One region of the Ferdinandcohnia sp. QZ13 genome, then DNA from elsewhere that is predicted to be linked to it. Evidence: a T-box and tRNA genes for the amino acid it is inferred to sense, from the RefSeq annotation. Region 1 holds a T-box; the other holds one or more tRNA genes.
What was found. A T-box is a leader RNA that pairs with one kind of tRNA and senses whether it is charged. The one in region 1 lies ahead of alaS (alanine--tRNA ligase), so its partner is inferred to be a tRNA-Ala.
Positions count from the first base shown of each region.

Region 2: it has a tRNA-Ala gene. The T-box ahead of alaS (alanine--tRNA ligase) is inferred to sense a tRNA for this amino acid. The anticodon was not compared.

Region 1 covers NZ_JAVIVW010000015.1:477,254-493,520, reverse strand. Annotated here, with positions in the region: gene recD2 (SF1B family DNA helicase RecD2) at 1-1,981, shown strand, start outside; gene RGU12_RS16195 (PRC-barrel domain-containing protein) at 2,085-2,561, shown strand; gene RGU12_RS16190 (YrzR-like zinc ribbon domain) at 2,593-2,781, shown strand; gene RGU12_RS16185 (YrzQ family protein) at 2,806-2,937, shown strand; gene RGU12_RS16180 (AI-2E family transporter) at 3,334-4,404, shown strand; T-box leader at 4,465-4,684, shown strand; gene alaS (alanine--tRNA ligase) at 4,738-7,371, shown strand; gene RGU12_RS16170 (IreB family regulatory phosphoprotein) at 7,519-7,785, shown strand; gene ruvX (Holliday junction resolvase RuvX) at 7,791-8,207, shown strand; gene RGU12_RS16160 (DUF1292 domain-containing protein) at 8,222-8,509, shown strand; gene mltG (endolytic transglycosylase MltG) at 8,692-9,831, shown strand; gene RGU12_RS16150 (O-methyltransferase) at 9,964-10,614, shown strand; gene RGU12_RS16145 (peptidase U32 family protein) at 10,611-11,540, shown strand; gene RGU12_RS16140 (peptidase U32 family protein) at 11,564-12,841, shown strand; gene udk (uridine kinase) at 12,843-13,478, shown strand; gene greA (transcription elongation factor GreA) at 13,642-14,118, shown strand; gene RGU12_RS16125 (peptidoglycan D,D-transpeptidase FtsI family protein) at 14,207-15,982, shown strand; gene RGU12_RS16120 (YrrS family protein) at 16,070-16,267, shown strand, end outside.
Region 2 covers NZ_JAVIVW010000002.1:214,875-231,141, forward strand. Annotated here, with positions in the region: gene glmS (glutamine--fructose-6-phosphate transaminase (isomerizing)) at 1-770, opposite strand, end outside; gene glmM (phosphoglucosamine mutase) at 1,228-2,574, opposite strand; gene RGU12_RS12675 (CdaR family protein) at 2,607-3,845, opposite strand; gene cdaA (diadenylate cyclase CdaA) at 3,838-4,659, opposite strand; gene RGU12_RS12685 (zf-HC2 domain-containing protein) at 4,799-5,422, opposite strand; gene sigW (RNA polymerase sigma factor SigW) at 5,435-5,998, opposite strand; gene rocF (arginase) at 6,169-7,071, opposite strand; tRNA gene RGU12_RS12700 (tRNA-Ala) at 7,503-7,578, opposite strand; tRNA gene RGU12_RS12705 (tRNA-Gly) at 7,603-7,677, opposite strand; tRNA gene RGU12_RS12710 (tRNA-Lys) at 7,686-7,758, opposite strand; tRNA gene RGU12_RS12715 (tRNA-Gln) at 7,924-7,998, opposite strand; tRNA gene RGU12_RS12720 (tRNA-Tyr) at 8,207-8,291, opposite strand; tRNA gene RGU12_RS12725 (tRNA-Thr) at 8,300-8,375, opposite strand; tRNA gene RGU12_RS12730 (tRNA-Val) at 8,390-8,465, opposite strand; tRNA gene RGU12_RS12735 (tRNA-Glu) at 8,471-8,545, opposite strand; tRNA gene RGU12_RS12740 (tRNA-Thr) at 8,568-8,640, opposite strand; tRNA gene RGU12_RS12745 (tRNA-Asn) at 8,643-8,717, opposite strand; rRNA gene rrf (5S ribosomal RNA) at 8,724-8,839, opposite strand; rRNA gene RGU12_RS12755 (23S ribosomal RNA) at 8,899-11,830, opposite strand; rRNA gene RGU12_RS12760 (16S ribosomal RNA) at 12,102-13,653, opposite strand; gene RGU12_RS12765 (hypothetical protein) at 13,934-14,164, opposite strand; gene pdaB (polysaccharide deacetylase family sporulation protein PdaB) at 14,309-15,073, shown strand; gene RGU12_RS12775 (KinB-signaling pathway activation protein) at 15,107-15,703, opposite strand; gene gerD (spore germination lipoprotein GerD) at 15,852-16,267, shown strand, end outside.

The DNA of each region.
Region 1 (16,267 bases):
GCTCTCAGCGGACAAAGCGAAGGAGATATACGATACCCTTCAAGAACACCAAGGTCTTGAACAAATTATGATTGGCCTTTCCCAATATGGATTTGGTCCTCAGCTTTCGATGAAAATTTACCAAATGTATAAAGAGCAGACCCTTGAAATTCTTCAACATAGTCCCTATAAATTAGTCGAGGATATAGAAGGAGTCGGGTTTGGAAGAGCCGATGAACTAGGACGTCAGTTAGGAATCTCCGGAAACCACCCGGATCGAATTAAAGCGGGTTGTTTATACATACTTGAACAAGATTCATTGCAAGATGGACACGTCTATCTGACAGTCGAAGATTTAATCACGCGTGTCCAACAATTATTAGAGCAAAATTCCCGAGAAGAAGTCATTGCGACCGATATTTCAAAGGAAATGATTAACTTAACCGAAGAAAGCAAACTTGTCATAGAAGAGGACAAGGTCTACCTTCCGTCCCTTTATTTTTCAGAAAAAGGACTCGTCACCAATATTAAGCGGATTATGGAACAAACCGAATACGAGGATATTTTTCCAGAGTCAGAATTTTTATTAGCACTAGGTGCACTTGAAGAAAGAATTAAAGTCCAATATGCACCTTCACAAAAAGATGCCATTCAAAAAGCCTTAATGTCGCCAATGCTACTGCTAACAGGAGGTCCAGGTACAGGAAAAACAACCGTCATTAAAGGAATTGTTGAATTATACGGGGAGTTGCATGGATGCTCATTGGACCCGAAGGATTATAATTCTGAAAATCCTTTTCCTGTTGTTTTAGTTGCACCAACTGGTCGAGCGGCAAAAAGAATGAGTGAATCAACCGGACTTCCAGCTGTCACCATTCACAGGTTGTTAGGATGGAACGGAGTTGAAGGTTTTAGCCATGATGAAGACAACCCCATTAATGGTAAATTGTTGATCGTCGATGAAGTTTCAATGGTGGATATTTGGTTAGCCAATCAGTTATTTAAATCACTACCAGAGCATGTTCAAGTCATTTTAGTAGGGGATGAAGACCAGTTGCCATCGGTCGGTCCTGGACAAGTTCTAAAGGATTTATTGGCTTCAGACGTTTTACCAACAGTACGTTTGACAGATATTTATCGACAATCTGAAGGCTCTTCGATAATCGAATTAGCTCACGAAATTAAAAAAGGCAATCTGCCACAGGATATTTCAGCGCCTAAAAAAGACCGGTCCTTTATAAAATGTTATCAAAATCAGGTTCTCGAGGTTGTCAGACAGGTTTCTGACAATGCGAAAAAGAAGGGTTACTCTGTCAGGGACATTCAAGTTTTGGCACCCATGTATCGTGGTGCTGCTGGGATCGACAGTTTAAATGTCATGCTGCAAGAGCTTTTCAATCCACCAGTACATGGGAAGCGGGAATTAAAATACGGAGATATTACTTACCGCAGGGGCGATAAGGTTCTCCAATTAGTTAACCAGCCTGAAAATAATGTGTTTAATGGAGATATCGGTGAAATTGAATCAATTTTTTATGCAAAAGAAAATACAGAAAAACAGGACATGGTTGTAGTCAATTTTGAAGGAAATGAAGTTACCTATACAAAACAAGACTTGAATCAAATCACACATGCTTATTGTTGTTCGATCCATAAATCACAAGGTAGTGAATTTCCAATCGTTATCTTACCGATTGTTAAAGGGTATTATCGAATGTTACGCCGAAATTTGATCTACACAGCCATTACAAGAGCTAAAAACTTTTTAATTCTTTGTGGTGAAGATGATGCCTTACGCCAAGGTGTTCAACGTGCGAATGATACAAACCGCCAAACCACCTTATGCGAAAAATTAAAAGCAACCTTTGGTATCATGGAAGGTGGCACAGAGTCTGTTTCAGAGCCTAAAGAGGCTTTGTCCTATTATGATATGCTTTTTCAAACAGATCCGAATATCGGAATGGCGGGCATATCGCCTTATGATTTTTTGGAGGCTGAATAAAAGTCGGGAGAACCCCGGCTTTTTTCTTTTGGTAACTCTTGTGCAGTATGACTAAATGCCTGAAAGTAAATGATAAGTAATGTTCGGAAGGTGGCGATTATCTTTGCGGACATTCTCACTTCTCAAGAATTTACCGATTTATGATGAAAATTCTGCCGAGGTAATCGGTCGAGTTGCTGATCTTTGTATCACATCAGATGGTAAGGTAAATGCCTTGATTATGAAAGGAAAAGGACTATTTGAACGAGATCGAGTAGTCCCCATCCAAAGCATCTCTGCCATAGGAGATGATGGTATCATGGTTTCGGATGTGCAGATGCTTGAGCATCTAGATCACGAGGCCGATACACCGACTTATTTTTTACACACCCATCATGGATTATTCCGAAAGCCATTATTGTCTGCTGAAGGACAAAAATTAGGCTTACTTGAAGATGTATATTTTTCAGAAGAAGTGGGCACGATTATAGGGTATGAAGTAACGGATGGCTTTTTTGCTGATATTACTGAAGGAAAAAAGGTTGTTAAAACCGAGAAACCTTTAAAAATTGGCGAAGATGTCATCGTCGTTGATGTTTAACTTAGGAATTCCATGATGTGAGGTGTACCCTGTGAAGTGCCCAAATTGTAAAAGTAAAGATATCGGTAAAATTGGTGTTAACCAATATTACTGCTGGGGATGTTTTATCGAGTTATCTATAAACAAAGGACAAATATTCACACATCAGGTAGAGGAAGATGGCACACTCAGCTCGTTGGATGATCTGTTTGCTGACGACGATAGAAGGATCAGTATGTAATCCTAAACAAGGAGTGAAGAGGTTATGAATAAAGCTATGACTTCCCTAATCACGATGGGTCTAGGTGCTGCGGCATACGGAATTATGCAAAGAACAGATGTAATGTCTGCCCGCAACATGAAAAAAATGCGTAAACGCATTACGAAAATGTTTTAATATGAAAAACCCCACGGATGTGGGGTTTTTTGGTTTACAAATACAAAAATAAGGTTTTCGGTATATCCAACGTTTCCGAATTTATGTACGTATATCGTAAAAAAGAGTTTATCGGTATAGTGGGTGCCCCCAAGTAAAAGTTGTTTAAAATGAGGCATTCATTTAGAAGGCCAAGTAAAATTGTTTTCGTCCTCTACATCTAATTTTTCGCGGACCTTTAAGATCGAAATAGTTCTCGTTCAACGTTTTTATCACGTGACTTAATAATCAATCTATCACATCCTTTCGGGTATCATTTCACAAAAAAATCAGTATTTTTACAATGCAATCTGCCAACAGCTCGTCTGTATAAAACCATTTAGAATCCAAAAACTACTAGTGAGGGAGTGAGAACAGTTGAATGAAAATCGAGTCAAATGGATTTTTAGAATATCACTATTATTAATAGCGTTTTTGACAATTTATATTTTTTTAAAATTGGCTCCGATCTGGCTCCCGATTGTGTCACTCTTAAAAACATTTTTAATTCCTTTTATCATCTCTGTTTTTATCACCTATTTGCTTCATCCGATTATAGACAAACTCAACCATCGAGGGCTTCCGAAATCACTTGCTATCTTGCTTATCTATTTCCTTTTTTTCGGAGGAATTGGAATCGGAATATATAAAGGAATACCGGTGATTCTTGGGCAGCTTAGGGATCTTGCCGAAAGTTTTCCTGAATTCAGTAAAACGTACAGGGGGTGGTTAAAAGAAATCGAATCAGGAACATCACAGCTTCCAGCTTTTGTTCACGGGCAGCTTGATGATTTGCTAAATTCAGTTGAAAACTATGTAGATTATCTGCTTTCGCGGACGATTTACTTTTTAAAAGCTCTTCTCAATTCCATTTTTATAATTGCAATCATTCCGTTCATTGTTTTTTATTTGTTAAAGGACCATGACCAAATGATAAAAGCGCTTTGGTACATGACTCCAAGAAAACTTAGAAAAGCGGGGCAACTTTTTTTTCGAGATGTTGATGAGTCATTGGGGAATTATATAAGAGGGCAGCTCTTCGTATGTCTGCTTGTAGGTGCAACAGCGACCTTGGCTTTTTGGATATCTGGAATGAAGTATCCGTTGTTATTTGGAAGTATTGTTGGGGTTACAAACATTATCCCTTACTTTGGACCGATTATTGGTGCCATTCCTGCAGTCATAATTGCCGCTACAATATCAATGAAGATGGTGATTATTGTAATCATTGTCGTTTTCGGACTTCAATTTATTGAAGGAAACCTGCTGTCGCCCATTATCGTAGGAAAAAGCCTACGACTACATCCCATTGTAATTATTGCGGCACTTTTATTAGGTGGAGAAATAGGTGGGGTTGTAGGACTCATCGTCGCCGTTCCGGTTGTGGCTATTTTAAAGGTATTTATCATCCATGCCAAGCAGCATTTTACTGTTATTAATAAGGAATAGCACCAGGATTGACAAACATTTTTGACTTGAATATAATTGACAAGAAATGATGTATTACAAACGAAAACAATGAAGGAATCAGTATGTTACAGGACCATCGAACCAGAGAGGAATTTCCATGGCTGAGAGGAATTTCGGATGAAGGGTAACAGAACGCTACTCCTGAGTGTAGGAAAACCTACCGGTGAATACCGTTATCAATATACGAAGGTGATGGACGTTTCTTATTTTTTGACGTCCATAATCAGGGTGGTACCGCGAGCATACTCTCGTCCCTGTTTTTTAGGGATTAGAGTATTTTTTTATGTCTAAAATGATATTGGAGGTTATGAAATGAAACAATTAACATCAGCTCAAGTACGACAAATGTTTTTAGATTTTTTTAAATCAAAGGGGCATGCTGTTGAACCAAGTGCTTCTTTAGTTCCACATGAAGATCCATCTTTACTTTGGATCAATAGTGGTGTAGCTACATTAAAAAAATACTTCGATGGACGTGTTATTCCCGCAAACCCTAGGATTTGTAATGCACAGAAATCCATTCGTACAAATGATATTGAAAATGTAGGGAAAACAGCAAGACATCACACTTTCTTTGAAATGCTTGGAAACTTTTCAATTGGTGATTATTTCAAAGAAGAAGCAATTGAGTGGGCATGGGAATTCTTAACAAGCAAAGACTGGATTGGATTCGATCCTGAGAAACTTTCCGTTACAATCCATCCAGAAGATGATGAGGCACATAAAATTTGGAATGAAAAAATTGGAATTCCTGAAGAGCGCATTATTCGTTTAGAAGGAAACTTCTGGGATATTGGTGAAGGTCCAAGTGGTCCGAACACAGAAATATTCTTTGACCGCGGTGACGAATTTGGGAATGACCCGAATGATCCTGAATTATATCCAGGGGGAGAAAATGAACGTTATTTAGAAATCTGGAATCTTGTGTTCTCACAATTTAACCATAACCCAGACGGTACATATACTCCACTCCCTAAGAAAAATATTGATACTGGTATGGGTCTTGAAAGAATGTGCTCTGTTATTCAAAATGTGCCTACCAATTTTGACACAGACCTATTCATGCCAATTATTGAGGCAACAGAGTCCATTTCTGGTGAAAAATATGGTCAAGAAAACGAAAAAGATGAGGCATTCAAGGTTATTGCTGACCACATCCGTACAGTTACATTTGCGGTAGGTGACGGAGCACTTCCATCCAATGAAGGAAGAGGCTATGTCATTCGAAGATTATTAAGACGTGCCGTTCGTTACGCAAAAAAGATATCAATTAATCGCCCGTTTATGTATGAGCTTGTTCCTGTTGTAGGCGAAATCATGGTTGATTTTTATCCGGAAGTCAAAGAAAAAACAGAATTTATCCAAAAAGTTGTGAAAACAGAAGAGGAACGCTTCCATGAAACATTACATGATGGACTAGCTATTTTATCTACTGTTATTCAAAAGGAAAAAGCAAAAGGTAGTGACACCATTGCAGGTGTTGATGTTTTCCGTTTGTATGATACGTATGGTTTCCCTGTAGAACTTACAGAGGAATATGCTGAAGAAGAAGGCATGAAGGTGGATCACGATGGATTCGAACGCGAAATGGAAAACCAACGTGATAGAGCTAGATCTGCTCGTCAAGATGTCGATTCCATGCAAGTCCAAAGTGGTGTTCTTGGGGAAATAAAAGTAGAAAGTACGTTTGTTGGTTATGATGAACTTGAAGCACAATCAACCGTTCTTGTAATCGTAAAAGATGGAGAAGTAGTTGAGAAGGCAAATGAGGGTGAAGAAATTCAACTTATTTTAGACAAAACACCTTTCTATGCCGAGAGTGGTGGACAAATCGCTGATGAAGGTACCATTGAAAATGTAAAAACAAGGCTGATTGTGAAAGACGTTCAGAAAGCACCAAATGGTCAAAATCTTCACCGTGTTGTGATTGAAAAAGGAAGTCTAGCCAAAGGAGACCAACTACATTCCAAGGTTGACCAAGAAAACCGAGGTGGGGTTATTAAAAACCACACGGCAACACATCTTTTACATCAAGCATTAAAGGATGTCCTTGGAGTTCATGTAAACCAAGCGGGTTCACTCGTAACTTCCAATCGTTTACGCTTTGACTTCTCACATTTCGGTCAAATTAAGCCTGAAGAGCTTGAGCAAATTGAATCAATTGTGAATGAAAAAATTTGGAGCAGCATCCCTGTAAATATAGATTATAAATCCCTAACGGAAGCAAAAGCGATGGGGGCTATGGCACTATTTGGTGAGAAATATGGTGAAATTGTACGTGTCGTTCAGGTTGGCGACTATAGCTTGGAACTTTGTGGTGGTTGCCATGTACCAAACACTTCAACAATTGGGTTATTCAAGATTGTTTCTGAATCAGGTATTGGGGCAGGAACACGCCGTATCGAAGCTGTAACTGGTAAAGCAGCATACCATGTTATCAATGACCAAGTTAAAATGCTTCACGAAGCGGCGAATCTTTTAAAGACAAAGCCGGCTGAAGTTTCAAGCAGAATTGAAGCATTACAGCATGAAATTCGAAATTTACATCGTGAAAATGAATCACTTTCAGCGAAGCTTGGCAATATTGAAGCAGGTAGCCTTGTCGACAAAGCAAAAGAAATTAATGGTGCAACTGTTTTATATAGTAAGGTAAATGCCCAAGATATGAATAATCTTCGTGCAATGGTTGATGATTTAAAACAAAAGCTTGGTTCAGCAGTAATTGTTTTAGGTTCTGTAAACGATGATAAAGTAAACATAACGGCAGGAGTAACAAAGGACTTGATTGAAAAAGGCTTCCATGCTGGAAAACTAATTAAGGAAGTTGCAACTCGATGTGGCGGTGGTGGCGGTGGCCGCCCGGATATGGCCCAAGCAGGTGGTAAAAATCCAGACCAGCTTGAATCAGCATTGCAATTTGTAGAAGAATGGGTAAAAAATATCTAAAAATCAACAAATTTGTATCATCCTAGGTGTAAGGATGATACAAATTGTCACTTCTTGTTTCTATTTAGTTGTGATTAGTGTACAATGAATGGTAAGATTTACATGCCCGGATTCAAACATCAGAATCTAAAGAGTGAGGTGCAGAACTTGAGCTCATTTGATAAAACAATGAAATTCAACTTTCCAGAGGAACCAGTTGAAACAAATGTAAATGAAGTATTATTCAATGTCTATGATGCTCTTCAAGAAAAAGGATATAATCCAATCAATCAAATTGTTGGATATTTATTATCTGGAGACCCTGCATATATTCCACGTCATAATGACGCGAGGAATATTATCCGCAAGCTTGAACGAGATGAAATAATTGAGGAGCTAGTTAAATCATACTTAAAGATCCATCGTGAGGGGTAAAACGAATGAGGATTCTCGGTTTAGACGTCGGCTCAAAAACAGTCGGTGTCGCCGTCAGTGATGAAATGGGCTGGACTGCTCAAGGCATTGAAACAATTAAGATCAATGAAGAACGTCAGCAGTTTGGTTTAGAACGCCTTGGCGAAATCATCAAGGATTATGAGGTAGAATCGGTTGTTATCGGTTTACCGAAAAATATGAATGGGACAATTGGACCTCGTGGCGAGGCCAGTCAGCATTTTGCTAATATGGTTAATGAGAAATTTGGATTGCCGGTTGTTTTATGGGACGAGCGTCTTTCAACAGTAGCAGCCGAACGAGTCTTATTATCCGCAGATGTAAGTCGAAAAAAGAGAAAGCAAGTAATCGATAAAATGGCCGCGGTCATGATTCTTCAGGGGTATCTAGATAGTAAAAATTAATGAGGTGGATTTACATGGAACATGGTGAAAAGCAAATAACGGTAATTGATGAACAAGGAAATGAAATTCTTTGTGAAGTATTATTTACATTCGAGTCAGAAGAATTTGGAAAGTCTTATGTCCTATATTATCCAGTTAGTGATGAAAATGAGGATGAAGAAGATATCGAGATTCACGCATCAAGCTTTAGCCCATCTGAGGATGGAGAAGATGGAGAACTTCAACCTATTGAAACAGAAGAAGAATGGGATCTAGTTGAAGAAATGTTAAATACATTCCTTGATGAAGAAGGAGAAGAATAAAACAGCCGCGCGCTGTTTTTTCTTTTTCCCAAAAACATCTCCCCATATAGCCCTCAACTACTTAAAAACAACTAGATTTTTTAGAAAAAACTACAAAATTCTAGTGAATTCTTTCCTAAAATTGACGAATTAGATAAAAAAATGTAGTATAATAATTCGAGTGAGGGGAGGATTTACAATAGATGTCAGATAACGATTCGAAAAAAGAGTTATACAAAAAGAATCTGCAAGAACGGCATAGTGAAGCCAAAACAATCCGTAAGATCGTATTCATCATTTTTATCATATTACTAGTAGCTATATCTGGAATAATCGGCGGAGGCTATTTATATATAAAATCAGCACTTGAGCCAGTAGACCCTACAAACAAAGAACCTGTCGAGGTTACTATCCCAATCGGTTCATCACCATCAGCAATCGCCCGTATTCTTGAGGAACATGAAGTTGTAAAAAATGCAAAGGTATTTCGTTACTACACAAAGTTTAAAAATGAATCTGGTTTTCAGGCTGGGGAATATACACTTAATCAATCTATGAACTTTGATGAAATTATTGAAAGTTTGAAATCCGGAATTTTCATGGGTGAACCTGTTTTTAAAATGGTAATCCCAGAAGGAAAACAGCTTGAGGAAATTGCAACAATTATTGCTGAACAAACAGGCTATACAAAAGAGGAAGTCATCAATAAAATGGATGATACTGAGTATGTTCGTAATCTAATCAGTAAATATCCAAGCATCTTAACGGAAGAAATATTAAACGAGGATATTAAGCATCCCCTTGAAGGATATTTATTCCCTGCTACCTATCCGTTTTTCGAGAAAAAGCCGTCAATTGAATCAATTGTCGAAACAATGCTAGATCAAACGGAAAAAATTCTCGTAAAATATGTAGGGCTTATGGAAGGAAATAAGTATATTGATTCAACTCATAAACTATTAACCATGGCTTCATTAATAGAGGAAGAAGCGACAGCACAAACAGATCGTGAGACAATTTCTAGCGTGTTTTATAATCGTTTAGATACTGATATGCCACTTCAAACAGACCCGACTGTTCTTTATGCATTAGGAGAGCATAAGAAGCGCGTACTATACGATCATCTTGAAGTGAATTCACCGTTTAACACGTATAAAATTAAAGGTTTAACACCAGGTCCGATTGCCAATGCCGGAGAATCATCTTTATCAGCGGCACTAAACCCTGCTGAAACAGATTTTCTATACTTCCTAGCAGCCCCAACAGGGGAAGTATATTACTCGAAGACATTGGAAGAACATAATGCAAAAAAAGCACAATATATTACGAATCAACAAGAGTAACGTTTCCAGGGAACGCAATATGGCGTTCCCTTTTCTTTTATGATAAAATAAACTTTGCAAAATTATTATCATACAAAAACAAAAAAACTATATTATATCCGACACCACCATATTGAAATGGAGGTTTTTTTCTTGTTATCAAGTAAAATAACCCAATATTTAGAAGCCCTGCTTCCAAAAAGGAACGAAATCGTTGAAGAAATTGAACATTATGCTAAAGAAAATAATGTACCAATTATGGAACTAGTAGGCATTGAAACAATGCTTCAAATACTGCGAATATCTCAACCAAAGCAAATTCTCGAGATTGGTACTGCGATTGGTTATTCTGCAATACGGATGGCACAGGCACTACCTGGAACTAAAATCGTATCTCTTGAGAGGGACGCAGAACGATATGAAAAAGCCGTTGAAAACATTGAACGGACTGGTACAAGCTCCCAAATAGAAGTGATTTTTGGAGATGCTCTAGAAGTTGCAGACGAAATAAAAAAACATGGTGAATTTGATTGTATTTTTATTGATGCAGCAAAAGGCCAATATCGACATTTTTTTGACATCTATGAAAAATGTCTTTCAAAGGATGGCTTAATTGTCACTGATAATGTACTATTTAAAGGGCTTGTGGCGGAGGAAGAAATCGAGAATAAAAGAATTCGAAATCTCGTAACAAAGATTAAATCGTATAACGAGTGGCTCCTCGCACACCCAGATTATCAAACGACCATCTTACCCGTAGGGGATGGGGTTGCATTAAGTAAAAGAAGAGGTGTTAAGGAATGAAGAAACCAGAACTTCTGGTCACGCCTATATGTGTAGAAGATATTGAACCATTGATACAGGCTGGGGCAACAGCGTTTATAATAGGTGAACAACGATATGGGTTACGTCTTGCAGGGGAATTTAATCGAGAGAAAATCGTTCAAGCGGTTGAAATTGCCCATGCTCACGATGCAAAAATCTATGTTGCGATGAATGCCATTTACCATAATGAAAAAGTGGATGAGTTAGCAGACTATATCGCATTCTTACGGGATAGTAAAATAGATGCAATTGTGTTTGGGGACCCAGCAGTACTAATGACTGTCCGTGAGGTTGCACCGGAAATGAAGCTTCACTGGAATACTGAAACGACTGCGACAAACTGGTATACATGTAATTACTGGGGAAGAAAAGGTGCAAAGCGTGCCGTGCTTGCTCGTGAATTAAATATGGATGCAATTGTTGAAATAAAAGAAAATGCCGAGGTTGAAATTGAGGTTCAAGTACATGGCATGATGTGTATGTTCCAATCAAAGCGATCACTAGTTGGAAACTATTTTGAATATCAAGGCAATGTGATGGAAATCGAAAACCGCAAAAAAGAAAAAGATATGTTCTTATTTGACAAAGAGCGTAACAATAAATACCCGGTTTTTGAAGATGAAAATGGTACACATATTATGAGCCCGAATGATGTTTGTATTATCGACGAATTGGAAGAAATGATTGATGCTGGCGTTGACAGCTTTAAGATCGAAGGAATTTTAAAATCGTCTGAATATCTCCTTGAAGTAACCAAAATTTATCGAAAAGCAATAGACTTATGTGTAGAAAATCGGGATGAATATGAGGACATCAAGGATGATCTATTAGCGCAACTTGAAGTACTTCAACCAATCAATCGGCCACTAGACACAGGTTTCTACTTTAAAGAAACGGTCTACTGATTAGACAAAGAGGAGGAAAATGCATGTCAACAGCAGTTGAAAGAGAACCAATTTCAAAAATAGTAGACGGCAAACGTGTAATTATCAAGAAGCCAGAATTGCTTGCACCTGCAGGTAACCTGGAAAAATTAAAAATTGCTGTTCACTATGGTGCAGATGCTGTTTTTATTGGTGGTCAAGAATATGGACTACGTTCCAACGCTGATAATTTTACACTAGAAGAAATCGCAGAAGGTGTAGAATTCGCTAACAAATATGGTGCCAAAATCTATGTGACTACAAATATATATGCCCATAACGAAAACATGGATGGAATAGATGAATATCTAATGGGGCTTGAAAAAGCTGGAGTTTCAGGTATCATCGTAGCAGACCCTCTTATTATTGAAACATGTAAACGAGTCGCTCCAAAAATGGAAGTACATCTAAGCACACAGCAATCCCTCTCCAACTGGAAGGCTGTTCAATTTTGGAAGGAAGAAGGGTTAGAACGTGTCGTACTAGCACGTGAAACGAGTGCTGAAGAGATTAAAGAAATGAAGGAAAAAGTCGATATCGAAATCGAAACATTCGTACATGGTGCTATGTGTATTGCTTATTCTGGTCGTTGTACATTAAGTAATCATATGACAGCTCGCGATTCCAACCGTGGTGGCTGCTGCCAGTCATGCAGATGGGATTACGATTTATTCAAACTAGATGAAAATGAAAATGAAGTAGCCCTATTTGATGAGAAGGACGCCCCTTTTGCGATGAGTCCAAAAGACTTAAAGCTTATTGAATCAATTCCACGAATGATTGAATTGGGAATTGACAGTTTGAAAATTGAAGGACGAATGAAATCGATTCACTATATCGCAACGGTAGTAAGTGTTTATCGAAAAGTGATTGATGCATATAGTGCCGACCCTGACAATTTTGTCATCAATAAAGAGTGGCTTAAAGAGCTTGATAAATGTGCGAATCGTGAGACTGCGCCTGCCTTCTTTGAAGGAGTTCCTGGTGTAAAAGAACAAATGTATGGCACTCATAGTAAAAAAACAACTTATGATTTTGCTGGTCTGGTGTTAGACTATGATAAGGAATCAGGGATTGTAACGTTACAGCAGCGAAATTACTTTAAAAAAGGAGACCAGGTTGAGTTTTTCGGCCCTGAAATTGATAACTTTACACAAACAGTTGAGGCGATTTGGGATGAGGACGGAAACGAGATTGATGCTGCAAAACATCCATTGCAAATTGTTTCGTTTAAAGTAGACAAGCCTGTATATCCGAAAAACATGATGCGAAAGGGGAAGTAAGATGAGCAAGAAGCCAATTGTCATTGGCATTGCTGGAGGCTCAGGATCTGGAAAAACAAGTGTATCAAAAGCCATATTTGAGCATTTTACGGGTCACTCAATCTTAATGATCGAGCAAGATTCATATTATAAAGATCAAAGCCATATGCCTTTTCAAGAAAGATTAAATACAAATTATGACCATCCGTTAGCTTTTGATAATGATTTACTCATTGAACATATTAAAAATCTTCTTGATTACAAAGGTATAAGTAAGCCGGTTTATGACTATAAATTTCATACAAGGTCTTCTGAAGTCATTCACGTTGAACCAAAGGATGTTATTATTTTAGAGGGAATTCTCGTTCTTGAAGATGAGCGACTACGAGATTTAATGGATATAAAGCTATTCGTTGACACAGATGCCGATATCCGTATTATCCGGAGAATGCTACGGGATATTAAAGATCGTGGTCGAACGTTGGAATCTGTTATTGAGCAATATGAAACGGTGGTCCGTCCAATGCATAATCAATTCTGTGAACCAACGAAGCGATATGCTGACATCATCATCCCTGAAGGTGGGCAAAATCACGTTGCAATTGACTTAATGGTAACAAAAATTCAAACTATTCTTGAACAAAATGTCATTTTGTAATAACATAACAGAGAAAACGATGTTATGATAGTACAAATTATAAGGAAAGGAATGGTAGAAATTCCCTGCCATTCCTTTCCTTACTATACTAAAAAGAAAACAATTCGTACTACATATGTAAAGCAATCACAGGGGGATTGTAACGACTACAAGGAGTGAAGGGATTATGGTAGAGAAAGTATTTCCAATGACATTAGAAGGAAAACAAAAATTAGAGCAGGAATTAGAACATTTAAAAACAGTAAAGCGTAAAGAAGTTGTAGAGCGTATTAAAATAGCAAGAAGTTTTGGAGATCTTTCTGAGAACTCAGAGTATGATTCAGCGAAGGATGAACAAGCATTTGTTGAAGGACGTATTACAACAATTGAAAATATGATTCGAAATGCAAAAATTATTGAAGAAGATGCTGACAGCGCTGGTAAGGTTTCATTAGGAAAAACAGTAACCTTTATTGAGCTTCCGGATGGGGAAGAAGAAACCTACACGATTGTGGGAAGTGCCGAAGCCGATCCGTTTGAAGGTAAAATTTCAAATGACTCTCCAATCGCAAAAAGCCTACTTGGAAAACATGTTGGAGAGAAAGTAACGGTTCAAACTCCAGGTGGAGATATGCTTGTTGAAATCACAAAAATTGACTAATATTGTCACTTTTACATGGATTTTGAACAATCTCTATAGGTATAAATAGTATGACACCTCGTCGAAACTGTAGACGAGGTGTTTTTCTATGGTAATTAAAAAACGTGCAATTATCATCATAATCGTTATCCTTTTAACTTTAACAGGGTTAATCGGCAGACTTATGCAATTGCAACTCGTGAGTACTGAATCCTTTACGAATCATGATATAAATTTAATTGAAGCGAGTGTATCGCAGCGAACACAAGAACTTGTAATAGACCAAGGCCGTGGGCGATTTATCGACCGCAATAAAAAAGCATTAACCCATGAGTATTATCCAACACTTGTATTGTTTCCTTTTTTAAAAAACATTGAATGGCCAGCAGAGCAAGTCGCAGAAATCGTAAATGTTTCCGCAACTACCTTAAAAAAAGAAATTGAGGATGCAAAAAAACCGGTAATCGTTGGTGGAGACAAGCCCATAGAATTAACTGAAACGCAAATGAACAAAATTAACAATCTCCAAATTCCAGGTGTCTTTGCGGTCCATCGTCAATATGAACTTGATCATGATATTGCAGAACATTTAATTGGGCTAATAAGAGAGAATAAGGATTTATTCCAAAAGCGTTATCCTGAGAAAACCTATTTACCTCAGAATACAAAACTAGGAATTACTGGTTTGCAATCTACGTTTGATGAATTCCTTTTGCCGGAAGGAGAGGCGAAACTTTTATATCATGTGGCAGGGGACGGTGGACCTTTATTTGGCATTGATGTTAAATACACAGCGCCAGCAAATCCATATTACCCGGTCGCCATTCAAACAACCTTGGATAAAGATTTACAACTTTTGGCGGAAGAAATTCTTGATAAGAATGGTTTGAAAAAAGGCGGAATTGTCCTGCTTGATGTAGAATCCAATGATCTACTTGCCATGGTTAGTAAACCAGATATTAATTCGTCTAATCCGTTTGAGGATGGCAGTGCCCAAAATCAAATGATCATGCCACAATTCCCTGGTTCTGTCTTTAAGACGGTAATTGCTGCAGCTGCAATCGAACAACAGCAAATCTCAAATGATAGAATGTTTAATTGCGACAAAGATTTGTATGGGGAAGGGCAAGCCGAATATCCACATGGGATGCTAAATTTCCATAACAGCTTTGCAAAAAGCTGTAATTACACATTTGCTACCCTGGCGCAAGAGATGTTACAGAAGGACCAAGATGTAATTGAACAGTATTCCGAAATGCTGGGCTTACTTGGACCAGTTGGCTGGAATGGCGATGTGTTTCGTTTTCAGGATTTCAAGCAGATTCCAAATGAATATAATGGTCGAATTTGGACGGATGAAAAGGATAAAAATGTTCAGAAGGCGATTGCCCAGACTGCGATTGGGCAAAAGGATGTGAGGGTCACACCATTAGGTATCGCGAATATGATGGCAACCATTGCACGGGGAGGTTCAAAAAAAGAAGTTCGAACTGTTAGTGATGTGTTATATAAAAACGGTACAACCTTATTTTCTTTTTCAAAACAGGACATGGAAGGACCGAAGATTGCTCCCTATACAGCTAGCAGACTCCAGGAATTGCTTCGTGGAGTGGTTACATCTGGAACTGGACAACGGTTTTCCGACCTCCCTTATCAAGTGGCCGGTAAATCAGGAACAGCTGAAACAGGAAAAAAACAAGGAGAAGTTGGCCTTGTTAACAGTTGGTTTGCCGGATATTTTCCGTTTGAAAGTCCTAAATACGCACTTGTAGTAGTCGATTTGGAGCAGGCAGGCTCTCAGTCTGTGGCCAATTCAATCTTTTATGAAATTGTCAAAGGAATATATCAAATTGAACAGGAAAAAGGTACCAAATCGAACGACTAATAAAGAAATCTCTTCAACCTTTCGTTCACACATGCTAGAATAAGAAGATAGTTGAATGAGTAAGTCGTTTTTAGGAGGTACTGTAAAATGGGGTATGATTTAGACAAACTATATGAAGGGCCTCGATCAGAAAGAAGAGCGAAACGAAAAAAGGTAAATCGGATTTTAAATATTTTAATTGTCCTTGTTGTGGTTTTGATTGTCTTTTTTGGTGGAAAGCTCATTTTTGGAGACAAAAATGTAGATGAATCGGTGTCTTCAAATCAAACGAACCAACCCGCAGAC
Region 2 (16,267 bases), on a different contig from region 1:
TCAATTTCCTTCAGCATATAGTGTGGGTAGGTTCCCTTTTCAATATCACTTGCATCTAGCTCTGCTGTATATGGGTCACGGTTGATTGCTTCACCCGTTAAATTTTTGATTGTGACAGACTCTTCTTTAACAATGACAATTTCTTTATCCATTAACTCGATATATTGATCGGTTACCTGAAGCATTGCCATTGCATCACTTGCGACAACATTAAAATTGTCTCCAAGACCAACAAGAAGTGGACTTTTGTTTTTCGCAACATAGATCGTTTCCTTGTTTTGCTCATCAAGCATTGCAATCGCATAGGATCCCTTTAGAAGGCTTAATGTCTTACGAAATGCCTCTTCAACTTCAAGTCCCTGATTTACAAATTGCTCAAGTACTTGAACAACAACCTCTGTATCCGTATCACTTTTTAACTCCACGTTTTGTAAATACCCATCCTTAAGCTGTGTGTAATTTTCAATTACACCATTATGAACAAGAGTGAACCGTCCAGAAGATGCTTGATGTGGGTGTGCATTGATTTTACTTGGCACTCCATGTGTTGCCCAACGTGTGTGCCCAATCCCCGCCGTAGCAAATAAACTTTGATCTACCGCCTCACGAAGTGTTGCAATACGACCTTTTTCTTTAAAAACATGAACACCTTCATCATTCATCACTGCAATTCCAGCTGAATCATATCCACGATACTCGAGCTTTTCTAGTCCCTTTAACAAAATATCCTTAGAGTCTTTCTGTCCAATAAAACCTACAATTCCGCACATAAATTAAGTTTCCTCCCTAAAAAAGGGAACAAGAAAGCACGGGGCTAACTTGCCCCTTTTTTTCCATATTTATCTGTTTACTCAATCATATCCTTCTGTTTGTGCAGAGAGTCACCCCTCTGTTTTACCAAAAAGGAATTGCGGTCGTGATTGATGACAACCGGGAGGCATCCGCCGAAGTTTCGATAAACCTCCTCCTCGTCAACTAAACCTGTAACAACAGCCTATGCTTTGTTACTTTTTCCGTTCATGGTTTAGTTCTGGCGCTTTAAAAATGATTATGAATGATAGTCTTATCCCTCCTTCTCCACAATAAAAAAGAACAAGAACAATAATACTACAGAAAATCCAAAATCGTCAATCAAAACATGGAATAAATTTTCCATGTATACTAAAAAAATATGCAAACGTGGAACAGGTTGTGCCAAGTTTGCATATTTTTAATCAAATTGTATAATTACTCCGCACCCATTTCTGTTTTTACAACAGCTACGATACGGTCTACATATTCTTTACATTGCTCTTCTGTTGGAGCTTCTGCCATTACCCTTACTAAAGGCTCAGTTCCTGAAGGTCGTACCAAGATGCGACCATTACCATTCATTTCAGCTTCTACCTGTTCGATAACCTCTTTGATCACAGGATTATCTGTAACATGGTATTTATCTGTAACTTTCACGTTCACCAATAGCTGCGGGAACTTTTTCATTTCACTTGCAAGCTGTGATAAAGGTTTCTTCGTGCTCTTCATGATATTAACTAATTGCAGACCTGTTAATAGTCCATCACCAGTTGTATTGTAATCTAGGAAAATGATATGTCCTGATTGTTCACCGCCTAGGATATATCCACTCTTCTTCATTTCCTCTACAACATAGCGGTCACCAACAGCGGTTTGTACACTTGCAATATCATTCTCTTCCAAAGCTTTATAGAAGCCTAAATTACTCATTACCGTGGAAACCACTGTTTGTTGCTTTAATCGACCTTGTTCCTTCATATGCTTTGCACAAATATACATGATTTGATCACCATCAACGATATCGCCATTTTCATCAATTGCAATAAGACGGTCTCCATCGCCATCAAATGCCAATCCAACATCCGCGCCCTTTTCTTTTAAGAAAGCTGCTAGCGCTTCTGGATGAGTAGAACCTACACCATCGTTGATATTAAGGCCATTTGGAGAAGTCCCCATTGTAGAAATATCTGCATCTAGATCAGCAAATAAATGCGTAGCTAGGGAAGATGTTGCCCCGTTAGCGCAATCTAATGCCACATGGATACCTGTGAAATCCTCTTCCACTGTTTGCTTTAAGAATTGAAGGTATTTTTGACCACCCTCGAAATAGTCATTTACCTGTCCTAATTCAGCCCCAACTGGACGCGGAAGCTGGTCTTCAGGTAAGTCTAATAGTGCTTCAATTTCATTTTCCTGTTCATCAGAAAGCTTAAATCCATCTGGACCAAAGAACTTAATTCCATTATCTTGGACTGGATTATGTGAGGCAGATATCATTACGCCCGCCTCAGCCCCTAAAGCCTTTGTTAAATACGCTACACCTGGAGTCGAAATGACACCTAAGCGCATAACCTCTGCCCCAATGGATAATAGACCTGCTACAAGCGCACCTTCTAGCATATGACCTGAAATACGGGTATCGCGGCCTATTATAACCTTTGGTCTTTCTTTATCCTTTGTTAACACATAACCTCCAAATCTTCCTACCTTAAATGCAAGCTCTGGAGTTAATTCGCTATTTGCAACACCACGTACACCATCTGTACCAAAATATTTTCCCATTTTAAATGATCTCTCCTTTTGCAGATACTTCCTTACCCTTCTATTTCGGTGATTCGTATCTTTGCCTTTTCTTGAGGTAATGCCCATGTCACATTATCTGGGCCCTTCACATTTATATCTACATCGTGTTCACCAATTCCTAGGTCAGTCACATCGATAAATACATCAAGGTTGGTAGGACTTGTCCCTGCTATGACACTCGGTGCACCCTGAATTTCTAAATCGAGGGTCCCTGCTTCAGGATTTAAAAAGGTTAGTGCAAATTGGGCACCCAATCCTTGGCTTCTAATTGATAAATCTGAGAAGGTTTCCGATATCTCTTCTTCGACATCGACTGTTACTTCGATTTCCTGTGGGGATACCTGGATAACCCCTTTCGGAATCGGAACCTTCACTTTAACTGTTGAATCTTCCTTAATTTTATCAAGATCGATTTCACCTTCTATAGAAGAAATGGCATCAATGATCTCTTTTGGACCAAATATTGTAACCTGATTTGGCGTTGGCGTAATATTAACTAAGCTTAACCCATCCGCAAGTTTTCCTTTCTGCTTAAGGGTAAATGATACGGATTTATTCGGGCTAACAATTGGTACCGTAATTTCAACAACATTCGGCTCAACCGTGACCGACAATACATTTTGATTTTTATCATACACAGCTACTCTTGATTCCTGTGTAAATGTTTCCGTAACTCCCTTAAGGTCGACAACCGCTTTTACTAACGCAATTCTTTCAATTTCCTCTAAGGCCCCGGTTATTTTAACAACTCGAGGTGCCACTACTGGTTGTTCGATCGTATATCCATTTGCTACTTGGTCACGATTAACAAAATCGACTTCAACAGGGAATTCCTTTGTCACCTTTTCCTGAATAACGACGGTAATTTCAGCAGGATCAATTTTCACTTTAATTTTATCAGATATATTTCGATATTGTAATTTTACCTTATGGGTGCCAACAGATAACTGAGTAAGGTCTGCATATACTTCAATTTCCTTTTGAAGACCTTCTCTCTTGGTAACGCCTGATGGACCTTCTATAGTAACATTTACGTATTGAGGAACCCCCGATACCACTAGATTTTGATCATCATAGTAAGTATTTACCGGAATTTCCGTTAGTGTCTCTGAATAATTTGAAAATAACGGAATCCCTGCAGGACTCTTGGATGCAGGTTGATTTTCAAAACTGACAGATGCAAATAAGAGCAAAGCAATTAATAAGGCAATAATCCGTGTAACCCAACGATTATCCATTAATTTATCCATTCTTTTTCCCCCTCCATTGCCAAAGTGGATGAGAGGTATTGCTTTCGTTCGTAATTAGTTCTTGTTTTAGTAAATCCCGAAATGCATCAGGTTTCAAATCACGGTGTAATTCTCCATTCTTTGTTAATGACACAGCTCCGGTCTCTTCTGATACAACGATGGTAATGCTGTCTGTTACCTCACTAATCCCAAGTGCAGCTCGGTGCCGCGTTCCTAATTCTTTTGAGATAAATGGACTCTCTGAAAGCGGTAGGTAACAAGCCGCAGCCGCGACCTGATTTTTTTGAATAATGACGGCTCCATCATGTAGAGGAGTATTTGGAATAAAAATATTGATTAGTAACTCTGATGAGATAGCTGAATGAAGTGGGATCCCGGTTTCTACATAATCCCCCATTCCCGTTTGTCGCTCAACTGAAATGAGTGCACCAATACGGCGTTTTGCCATATAATCGGTAGCTTTTGTGATCGCTTCAATTAATTTGGCCTGCTGATCATCTTCATCCGTACCACTTCTGGAGAATATTTTTCCGCGCCCCAGCTGTTCCAATGCCCTTCGCAATTCAGGCTGGAAGATGACGATAATCGCCAAGAATCCCCAATCCATTACCTGGTCCACTAACCAAAACAATGTATGTAATTCTAATAGGCTACTCAATAAGCGGATAAAAACGATTACGATAATGCCCTTTAATAGCTGAACAGCTTTTGTTCCGCGTATAAGGGATAATAATTTATATATCACATACCAGACAAGGAGAACATCTAAAAAAATGCCGAGGTAACCTAGTAATGGGAGTTCATTAAATGACATTCTCACACTTCCTCTATGAAATAATCCAACAACATAGTTAGCTATAATATTATATCATATAACTTTCATGTACCAATTACAAATTGGTAGGAGGATAAGCACAAATTCAAAATAGAAAAAGACCACCGTGACCGATGGCCTATTCTTCTTGATCAAAAATGTGAATTGCATCTGTTCCTACCTTTTTTATATGGTACCAAAGCCACTCAAACATCTGGTTGACTTCTTTAATTTCACCAGTAACATTTCCAGCTGAGGCCATATAATTCTCACCATTTATCACTGTGACATCTCCGTCCACTGCTCCCTCAATTACAATCTTTCCGTTCTTTACAACGACATCACCTTTTACTGTTTCGCCTTCGGGAACTATGACGGTATTGTTTTCCACAATTAAATTTGGTTGCTTTGAAACAGAGAATTGCTCACTTTCACTCCAGACTGAAAAAAGACTTCCTGCCATTAATAATAGAAAGAGTGAGGCTGCTGTCAACATTGGATGCTCTCTAAACCAGCGTCTAAAACTCACAGTACGTTTTTCCTTCGGTAGATTTTGCATGACCTTTAATGTGAAATCGTTAGGTGCGGAAATGTGAGAAGTACTTTGTACCAACGCAATGGTTTTCTTTAGCTCATGAAAATGTTGATGACATGATTCGCATGTTAGCAAGTGCTCACGTAGTAGCTTCTCTTCCTCTTCAGAAATGTCTTCATCTAGGTAATTGTGCATTAGTTCAATCATGTTGTTTTCTGAACAGTTCATTCTTTCTCACCCCTATACATGTCGAAGCTGGTTTCGTAATGCTTCTCGACCTCTGTGAATTCTTGTTTTTACCGTACCCACCGGTAGGTCAAGAATTCCACTAATTTCCTTTAGCGAAAACTCCTCGATGTATTTTAAAACAATAACCGAACGATACTTATCTGGAAGCTTCATTATTTCCGATTGAATTAACTCTTGAAGTTCCATCGTTTCTAGCTCGTCCTCCGGTAATGCAGCATCTGCGGCAATCTGCGAGTACATAGTTAGTCCATCTGAGCCTGCAAGCTCAGCATCTAGATAGTAGTCAGGCTTTTTCTTACGAATGCGGTCAATCGACAGATTCGTTGCTATCCGATATAGCCATGTTGAGAACTTTTTATTCAAATCATAGCTATGAATATTAACATATGCTCGAATAAAGGCTTCCTGTGCAATATCCTCTGCCTCATGTCGGTTTCCAAGCATACGATAGCATATTTGAAAAACCTTGTCTTTGTAAAATTCTACTATTTCCGCAAATGCATTCTGATCTCCATTTTTTATCTGCCTAATTCTGTTTTTGATGATAGTCTCCATTTTGTATACCTCCGCCACTGCGGGTATCATTATTTACGATTCACCTTTAAAAAGGTTTCATTTTCTCCATAATTTTCATTTTAACAAATTTTGGCTAGTTTATGTGGTGGAAATCAAAACTTTATAAATAAAAACCACAGTACCTCACTTAAAGAGATACTGTGGCGTCCTCACAAAAGTTTTTCTCCAAATAAAGAACCCATTAAAGCAACAGCAACTGAAGCTGTTTTATTTTTATCATCTAATATTGGATTAACCTCTACGAATTCAGCAGATGTTATTAATTTGGATTCCTCCAACATTTCCATCGCTAAATGACTTTCACGGTAACTAATCCCGCCAAGTACTGGGGTTCCCACGCCTGGCGCATCATGTGGATCAAGACCATCTAAATCTAATGATAAGTGTACACCATCTGTTCTTTCTTTTAGATATAGAATCGTTTCTTCCATGACCTTTGTCATCCCTAGACGATCAATTTCATGCATCGTATACACTTTAACCCCTAGCTGCTTAATTAATGCTTTCTCACCTTCGTCGAGTGATCTTGCCCCAATAATGACAACGTTTTCGGGATTGATCTTTGGACTATATCCAGCAATATCAGTAAGACGTTTATGACCAAGTCCAAGGCTTACAGCAAGTGGCATTCCATGAATATTGCCAGATGGCGATGTATCAGCCGTGTTTAAATCGCCGTGAGCATCATACCATATGACCCCTAAATTTTTATAATGTTTAGAAACCCCAGCGAGAGTTCCAATGGCAATACTATGGTCACCACCTAAAACAAGTGGAAATCTTCCATTCAGTATCACCTCATCAACCGTAGCAGCAAGCTTCTCATTGGCTTCAGATACTTTCTCAAGGTTTTTCAAATTTTCATCATTGGCCACTTCCTCACGAGTTGGACGGGTGATTTCGATATCGCCTAAATCATCTATATCATAGTCAAGCCTTTCTAATCGTTCAACAACACCAGCATAACGAATGGCACTTGGTCCCATATCAACCCCTCTACGCATCTGACCTAAGTCCATTGGCACCCCAATGATTGATATATCCTTCTTCATGATAAAATGCCCCCTCTCCCATATATTCTATTGTAACTGCTTTCAACAGATTGACTCAACTCAACAAAATCATGTATATCTATACAGTTTGGAAGGGGGATGAGATGGTATTTTGTTTGCAACTGGATAAAGTTAGGAAATAATAAATTTATTCAGCGCGTTATCACCCTTGCAACTGGAGATTATTAGGAGATGCAGTGCTTATTAAGTGCGTTATTACGCCCGCAACTGGAGATTATTAGGAGATACCTTGTTTGTTAAGAGCGTTATCACGCCCGCATTTGGAGATCATTAGGAGATGCTGTGCTTGTTAAGCGCCCTTATTACACCCCATACCTATATTAAGTCAGGAAATTGTAAAACAGAAAAGACATTAGATTAAGGCAAAAAAAAATAAACCTTTGAGGTTTATTGAATATACATCATGGTATTGGTGGAGCCTAGCGGGATCGAACCGCTGACCTCCTGCGTGCAAAGCAGGCGCTCTCCCAGCTGAGCTAAGGCCCCTAAATATGAAAAAGAAGTAGTTCGTGGAGCGGAAGACGGGATTCGAACCCGCGACCCCCACCTTGGCAAGGTGGTGTTCTACCACTGAACTACTTCCGCATAAGAGATGAGCCATGAAGGACTCGAACCTTCGACCCTCTGATTAAAAGTCAGATGCTCTACCGACTGAGCTAATGGCTCGTACGCGAGATTGGTGAATAATGTGTTTATGTAATCGAATTGAGTACATCTACGACGTCCCAATCTCAGAAAGCCAGTTCAAGTAGCATCTCGATTGGTACGCTGAAGCTTATGCTTCGAAGCTTACTCGTTCGTGCTCTACCGACTGAGCTAATGGCTCTAAAATGGCTGGGCTAGCAGGATTCGAACCTACGAATGACGGAGTCAAAGTCCGTTGCCTTACCGCTTGGCTATAGCCCATTGATTAAACTTCATGAAACTTCTTCGAAAATGCTTCACGAACTTTCATCCGGAAATTTGTTGTATTCAATTACCCTATTATCTTGCGCAATCAGCTACAAAATATGAGTAATTTTACTAATTAAATCTACAATTCCCATAAAAATAGCCTACTTCATCCGTTTGAACTCGTCCAAAGAAAGAATAAAGGCTTATAAAAAACCGTAAATGGTGGAGGGGGACGGATTCGAACCGCCGAACCCTGAGGGAGCGGATTTACAGTCCGCCGCGTTTAGCCACTTCGCTACCCCTCCATTTAAGGTGGTGCCGGCTAGAGGACTTGAACCCCCAACCTACTGATTACAAGTCAGTTGCTCTACCAATTGAGCTAAACCGGCAAAAGTTAAATTAATGGTGGAGGATGACGGGATCGAACCGCCGACCCCCTGCTTGTAAGGCAGGTGCTCTCCCAGCTGAGCTAATCCTCCAAAAATGGTGACCCGTACGGGATTCGAACCCGTGTTACCGCCGTGAAAGGGCGGTGTCTTAACCGCTTGACCAACGGGCCAATTAAGAATTCCCTTTTTTTAAGCTTCCAAGCGGGCTCGAACCGCTGACCTCTTCCTTACCATGGAAGTGCTCTACCAGCTGAGCTATGGAAGCAATGGCTCCGCAGGTAGGATTCGAACCTACGACCGATCGGTTAACAGCCGATAGCTCTACCACTGAGCTACTGCGGAATAAATGCCTAGCGACGTCCTACTCTCACAGGGACAAAGTCCCAACTACCATCGGCGCTGAAGAGCTTAACTTCCGTGTTCGGTATGGGAACGGGTGTGACCTCTTCGCTATCGCCACTAGACTATATGAAGGATTCATTCCCTCAAAACTAGATAACTAAAACATTCATTAGAAGTGATTTTGGTTAAGTCCTCGATCGATTAGTATCAGTCAGCTGCACATGTCACCATGCTTCCACCTCTGACCTATCAACCTCGTCATCTTCGAGGGATCTTACTAGTTTAACACTATGGGAAATCTCATCTTGAGGGGGGCTTCATGCTTAGATGCTTTCAGCACTTATCCCTTCCACACATAGCTACCCAGCTATGCCCTTGGCAGGACAACTGGTACACCAGCGGTGTGTCCATCCCGGTCCTCTCGTACTAAGGACAGCTCCTCTCAAATTTCCTACGCCCACGACGGATAGGGACCGAACTGTCTCACGACGTTCTGAACCCAGCTCGCGTACCGCTTTAATGGGCGAACAGCCCAACCCTTGGGACCGACTACAGCCCCAGGATGCGATGAGCCGACATCGAGGTGCCAAACCTCCCCGTCGATGTGGACTCTTGGGGGAGATAAGCCTGTTATCCCCGGGGTAGCTTTTATCCGTTGAGCGATGGCCCTTCCATGCGGAACCACCGGATCACTAAGCCCGACTTTCGTCCCTGCTCGACTTGTAGGTCTCGCAGTCAAGCTCCCTTGTGCCTTTACACTCTACGAATGATTTCCAACCATTCTGAGGGAACCTTTGGGCGCCTCCGTTACTCTTTAGGAGGCGACCGCCCCAGTCAAACTGCCCACCTGACACTGTCTCCAAGGCCGATAAGGCCTTCGGGTTAGAATTTCAATACAGCCAGGGTAGTATCCCACCGACGCCTCCACCGAAGCTGGCGCTCCGGCTTCCAAGGCTCCTACCTATCCTGTACAAGCTGTACCAAAATTCAATATCAGGTTGCAGTAAAGCTCCACGGGGTCTTTCCGTCCTGTCGCGGGTAACCTGCATCTTCACAGGTACTATAATTTCACCGAGTCTCTCGTTGAGACAGTGCCCAGATCGTTACACCTTTCGTGCGGGTCAGAACTTACCTGACAAGGAATTTCGCTACCTTAGGACCGTTATAGTTACGGCCGCCGTTTACTGGGGCTTCGATTCAGAGCTTCGCTTGCGCTAACCCCTCCTCTTAACCTTCCAGCACCGGGCAGGTGTCAGCCCCTATACTTCGCCTTGCGGCTTCGCAGAGACCTGTGTTTTTGCTAAACAGTCGCCTGGGCCTATTCACTGCGGCTTTTCAGGGCTATTCACCCTAAAAAGCACCCCTTCTCCCGAAGTTACGGGGTCATTTTGCCGAGTTCCTTAACGAGAGTTCTCTCGATCACCTTAGGATTCTCTCCTCGCCTACCTGTGTCGGTTTGCGGTACGGGCACCTTCTACCTCGCTAGAAGCTTTTCTTGGCAGTGTGGAATCAGGAACTTCGGTACTATATTTCCCTCGCCATCACAGCTCAACCTTACGGTAAGCGGATTTGCCTACTTACCAGTCTAACTGCTTGGACGCGCATATCCAACAGCGCGCTTACCCTATCCTCCTGCGTCCCTCCATTGCTCAAACGGTAATGAGGTGGTACAGGAATTTCAACCTGTTGTCCATCGCCTACGCTTTTCAGCCTCGGCTTAGGTCCCGACTAACCCTGAGCGGACGAGCCTTCCTCAGGAAACCTTAGGCATTCGGTGGAGGGGATTCTCACCCCTCTTTCGCTACTCATACCGGCATTCTCACTTCTAAGCGCTCCACCAGTCCTCTCGGTCTGACTTCGCTGCACTTAGAACGCTCTCCTACCATTGTTCGTAAGAACAATCCACAGCTTCGGTGATACGTTTAGCCCCGGTACATTTTCGGCGCAGAGTCACTCGACCAGTGAGCTATTACGCACTCTTTAAATGGTGGCTGCTTCTAAGCCAACATCCTGGTTGTCTAAGCAACTCCACATCCTTTTCCACTTAACGTATACTTTGGGACCTTAGCTGGTGGTCTGGGCTGTTTCCCTCTTGACTACGGATCTTATCACTCGCAGTCTGACTCCCGAGAATCAAGTCTTTGGCATTCGGAGTTTGACTGAATTCGGTAACCCGATGAGGGCCCCTAGTCCAATCAGTGCTCTACCTCCAAGACTCTATACTCGAGGCTAGCCCTAAAGCTATTTCGGAGAGAACCAGCTATCTCCAAGTTCGATTGGAATTTCTCCGCTACCCACACCTCATCCCCGCACTTTTCAACGTGCGTGGGTTCGGGCCTCCATTCAGTGTTACCTGAACTTCACCCTGGACATGGGTAGATCACCTGGTTTCGGGTCTACGACCACGTACTATGTCGCCCTATTCAGACTCGCTTTCGCTGCGGCTCCGTCTCTTCAACTTAACCTTGCACGGGATCGTAACTCGCCGGTTCATTCTACAAAAGGCACGCCATCACACATAAATGTGCTTTGACTACTTGTAGGCACACGGTTTCAGGTTCTATTTCACTCCCCTCCCGGGGTGCTTTTCACCTTTCCCTCACGGTACTGGTTCACTATCGGTCACTAGGGAGTATTTAGCCTTGGGAGATGGTCCTCCCAGCTTCCGACGGGATTTCACGTGTCCCGCCGTACTCAGGATCCACTCAAGAGAGAACGAAGTTTCGACTACAGGGTTGTTACCTTCTCTGACGGACCTTTCCAGGTCGCTTCGTCTACTTCGCTCTTTTGTAACTCCGTATAGAGTGTCCTACAACCCCAAGAGGCAAGCCTCTTGGTTTGGGCTATCTTCCGTTTCGCTCGCCGCTACTCAGGAAATCGCGTTTGCTTTCTCTTCCTCCGGGTACTAAGATGTTTCAGTTCCCCGGGTCTACCTTCTCTTACCCTATGTATTCAGGTAAGGATACTGCCCCATTACGAGCAGTGGGTTTCCCCATTCGGAAATCTTCGGATCAATGCTTACTTACAGCTCCCCGAAGCATATCGGTGTTAGTACCGTCCTTCATCGGCTCCTAGTGCCAAGGCATCCACCGTGCGCCCTTCATAACTTAACCTATTCGGCTTTGATAAGCGTCGAATCTCTTTGTCACCTCATTCGTCATCATCCTCACGTACGTTAAAGTACGCTCCGGTGATTCCTCAATCGGTTCCTCGACATTCTCGCTTCTCATTCACCTTTAAGTTTTAAAGAACTTTACTTCAATGAATGTTTTGTTACGTTATCTAGTTTTCAAGGAACGAATTTGAAAGTACAAAAGCACTCTCAAAACTGACCACAATACAAAGCGTCTTTTTATGAAGTTCGTAGAACTTCAGTTTCCTTAGAAAGGAGGTGATCCAGCCGCACCTTCCGATACGGCTACCTTGTTACGACTTCACCCCAATCATCTGTCCCACCTTAGGCGGCTGGCTCCTTACGGTTACCCCACCGACTTCGGGTGTTACAAACTCTCGTGGTGTGACGGGCGGTGTGTACAAGGCCCGGGAACGTATTCACCGCGGCATGCTGATCCGCGATTACTAGCGATTCCGGCTTCATGCAGGCGAGTTGCAGCCTGCAATCCGAACTGAGAATGGTTTTATGGGATTGGCTTAACCTCGCGGTTTTGCTGCCCTTTGTACCATCCATTGTAGCACGTGTGTAGCCCAGGTCATAAGGGGCATGATGATTTGACGTCATCCCCACCTTCCTCCGGTTTGTCACCGGCAGTCACCTTAGAGTGCCCAACTAAATGCTGGCAACTAAGATCAAGGGTTGCGCTCGTTGCGGGACTTAACCCAACATCTCACGACACGAGCTGACGACAACCATGCACCACCTGTCACTCTGTCCCCCGAAGGGGAAAGTCCTATCTCTAGGAGTGTCAGAGGATGTCAAGACCTGGTAAGGTTCTTCGCGTTGCTTCGAATTAAACCACATGCTCCACCGCTTGTGCGGGCCCCCGTCAATTCCTTTGAGTTTCAGTCTTGCGACCGTACTCCCCAGGCGGAGTGCTTAATGCGTTTGCTGCAGCACTAAAGGGCGGAAACCCTCTAACACTTAGCACTCATCGTTTACGGCGTGGACTACCAGGGTATCTAATCCTGTTCGCTCCCCACGCTTTCGCGCCTCAGCGTCAGTTACAGACCAGAGAGCCGCCTTCGCCACTGGTGTTCCTCCACATCTCTACGCATTTCACCGCTACACGTGGAATTCCGCTCTCCTCTTCTGCACTCAAGTCCCCCAGTTTCCAATGACCCTCCACGGTTGAGCCGTGGGCTTTCACATCAGACTTAAAGGACCGCCTGCGCGCGCTTTACGCCCAATAATTCCGGATAACGCTTGCCACCTACGTATTACCGCGGCTGCTGGCACGTAGTTAGCCGTGGCTTTCTGGTTAGGTACCGTCAAGGTACCGCCCTATTCGAACGATACTTGTTCTTCCCTAACAACAGAGCTTTACGATCCGAAGACCTTCTTCGCTCACGCGGCGTTGCTCCGTCAGACTTTCGTCCATTGCGGAAGATTCCCTACTGCTGCCTCCCGTAGGAGTCTGGGCCGTGTCTCAGTCCCAGTGTGGCCGATCACCCTCTCAGGTCGGCTACGCATCGTCGCCTTGGTGAGCCGTTACCTCACCAACTAGCTAATGCGCCGCGGGCCCATCTGTAAGTGATAGCTAAAAGCCATCTTTTAATACGAGACCATGTGGTCTCATATGTTATCCGGTATTAGCTCCGGTTTCCCGAAGTTATCCCAGTCTTACAGGCAGGTTGCCCACGTGTTACTCACCCGTCCGCCGCTAATCTTTGGGAGCAAGCTCCCTCAGATTCGCTCGACTTGCATGTATTAGGCACGCCGCCAGCGTTCATCCTGAGCCAGGATCAAACTCTCCAATAAGAGTATTGATTGCTCAATAAGTTTGTTACTTAGAATTAACGTTGACGCTTGTATTGTGTTCAGTTTTCAAAGAACTTTTTTGATTTATCGCTCAGAAGCGACTTTTTTAATATAACATGCTGACAAATTGGAGTCAACATTTTTTTGAAACTTTTTTTGAAATCAATCATCGTCATCGACGACGTTTATTAATATATCATCATCTAAATCGCATGTCAATAATCTATTTTCATTATTAAAAGAGGACCATATCTATGTAATATAATCCTCACCACTTCATTTATCCCTTTTTACTATTTACCTTCTTTGAACGAATATACCTGCTGCATTCTGATGGTTCAGCAATTCTTTTAAATAAACGAAATAAGATTTGATATCTTTCTTCCATTGCTCTTTTTACGATATGGTCGATCCTTGCATCGCCCACATCAAATAGGATTTCGTCCATCTCTCTTTTTAGAAGGTATTCTAATTCTTTAACTTCCTTCTGATCAACTAATAATCCAATCATAGTTTCACCTCAAATTTATTGTAATTCTAGTTATTACCAGAATTAGTTATTTTATGAATCAATTTCCCCAAGAGTTTTACACATACAAATGCGGTGACAAGCATATTATTTTTACAGAAGATGTATTGGACAAGGAGGATAAAAATGAATTTTTTCTACATCCTGAGTAGCAAAAGGATTAAACAAACATTTATTATTCTTTTCGCTTCCTTATTTACAGCCAGTATTTTTTATATAGAGAAAGGCAATATTGCTCCTGTTTTTTCAACAGAAAATGGTCCACGTGTGATTTATACAGGAGAAAAAAGCGAAAAGACGGTTGCACTTACTTTTAATATTAGTTGGGGAGATACAAAGGCACTCCCTATTATCGACACCTTAAAAAAGGAAGGTGTCAAAAATGCAACATTCTTTCTTTCTGCTTCCTGGGCTGAGCGTCACCCACAGATTGTGGAACGGATTGTGAAGGATGGACATCAAATTGGCGTCAAAGGATATGATTATAAAAACTACACAGAATTAGAGGATGCCCAGATTAAAAAGGATATTTACAAGGCTCAGGATGCATTTAAAAAAATGGGGGTAAAAACTGTTTCATTCGTGCGAACGCCTGACGGAAATTTCGATTCAAGAGTTGTAAAGGTATTAGACTCTCTTGGATATACACTTATTCATTGGAGCATAGATTCAAATGATTGGAAAAATCCTGGAGTCGCAAAAATTACGAGCAATGTTTTAGATAAGGTAAAAGGCGGGGATATCATTTTATTCCACGCTTCAGATTCCGCCAAACAAACATCTGAAGCTCTTCCTGGTGTTTTAAAAGGAATTAAGGCAAAAGGTCTCTCGTTTGTAACGGTTAGCGATATGCTTAATAACGCTGATGTAAAAAGTGAAGTGGTTGAATAAGAAATCGCCATTAAAAAAAGCTGATCCGTTCGATCAGCTTTTTTGGTTTGTTATTTTTGGCAGTATTAATAGTTGATAGGCGTTGCAAATTAAAAGTGGATAAATCATTAAATACAACCAACTTGTATCATTCACTCGGATTGCAGGCATCCATTCTATCACAGACACAACAAACATAAAGAAGACTGCTGGAATAAACGCCTTGTTATTTGTTTGTTTGCTTTTCAAGTATGCAACGATTAATGAAAATACCAATATCAATATAGGTATCCATACATATGAAGAAATGGTTTCACCCTCAGTTGCAAATACCTTAAAACGGAAATAAATTAAATCAAAGAAAACAAAAGCAATTAACACTATCTGCGCCGGCGCCCATGCTCCTTTGAATAATCCAAGTCCAAAACGGTGTACAGTAAGATAAGCAAAGAAGCCCATTTGGCTAATAATACTAAAAATAAATCCAGCGCCAATAAACCAAAATACTACTAGAAGGATTTCAACGACATCAGCGGCTAAAAATAAATCTTTATATTCACTCCATTTAACGGCAAATCCAAAAATGATTGTGCTAATCGCACCTACTAGTAAGGTAGAAAGAAACAACCTTACCCAATTTCGACTTTTCACGACAAAATCCCCCACTCTATAGATTCAAATATGATTGTACCAAAACGGAGGGGATGAATGCCAGTTTCTCACCATGTAATACGTGAATATTTTTTTACAAAAAAAGCATATTAACAAGTAAGGATCCCTTATGAAAGGAGCTTTAAGAATGAAAAAAAGGATGTCGCTCCTCCTCATTTTTAGTTTGTTATTGGTTATAGTGGGGTGCGCCCCAGCAAATGTTGAACAAAATCGAATGGATTATGAAGAAACGAAAAAAATGGTTGTCGATATATTAAAAACAGATGATGGTAAAAAAGCGATCGAAGAACTCATGCGGGATGAAAAGCTGAAACAGCACCTCGTCATGGATCAAGTTGTCGTAAAAGATGCCATCCAGGAAACCCTTACCTCTGACAACGGGGTAGAATTTTGGAAAAAGACATTCGAGGATACGAAGTTTGTAGAAGAATATGCAAAAAGTATGAAAACGGAGCACGAAAAGCTCATTAAAGACTTAATGAAGGATCCGGATTATCAAAAAATGGTGATGGATATCTTAAAAAACCCTGAAATGGAACAACA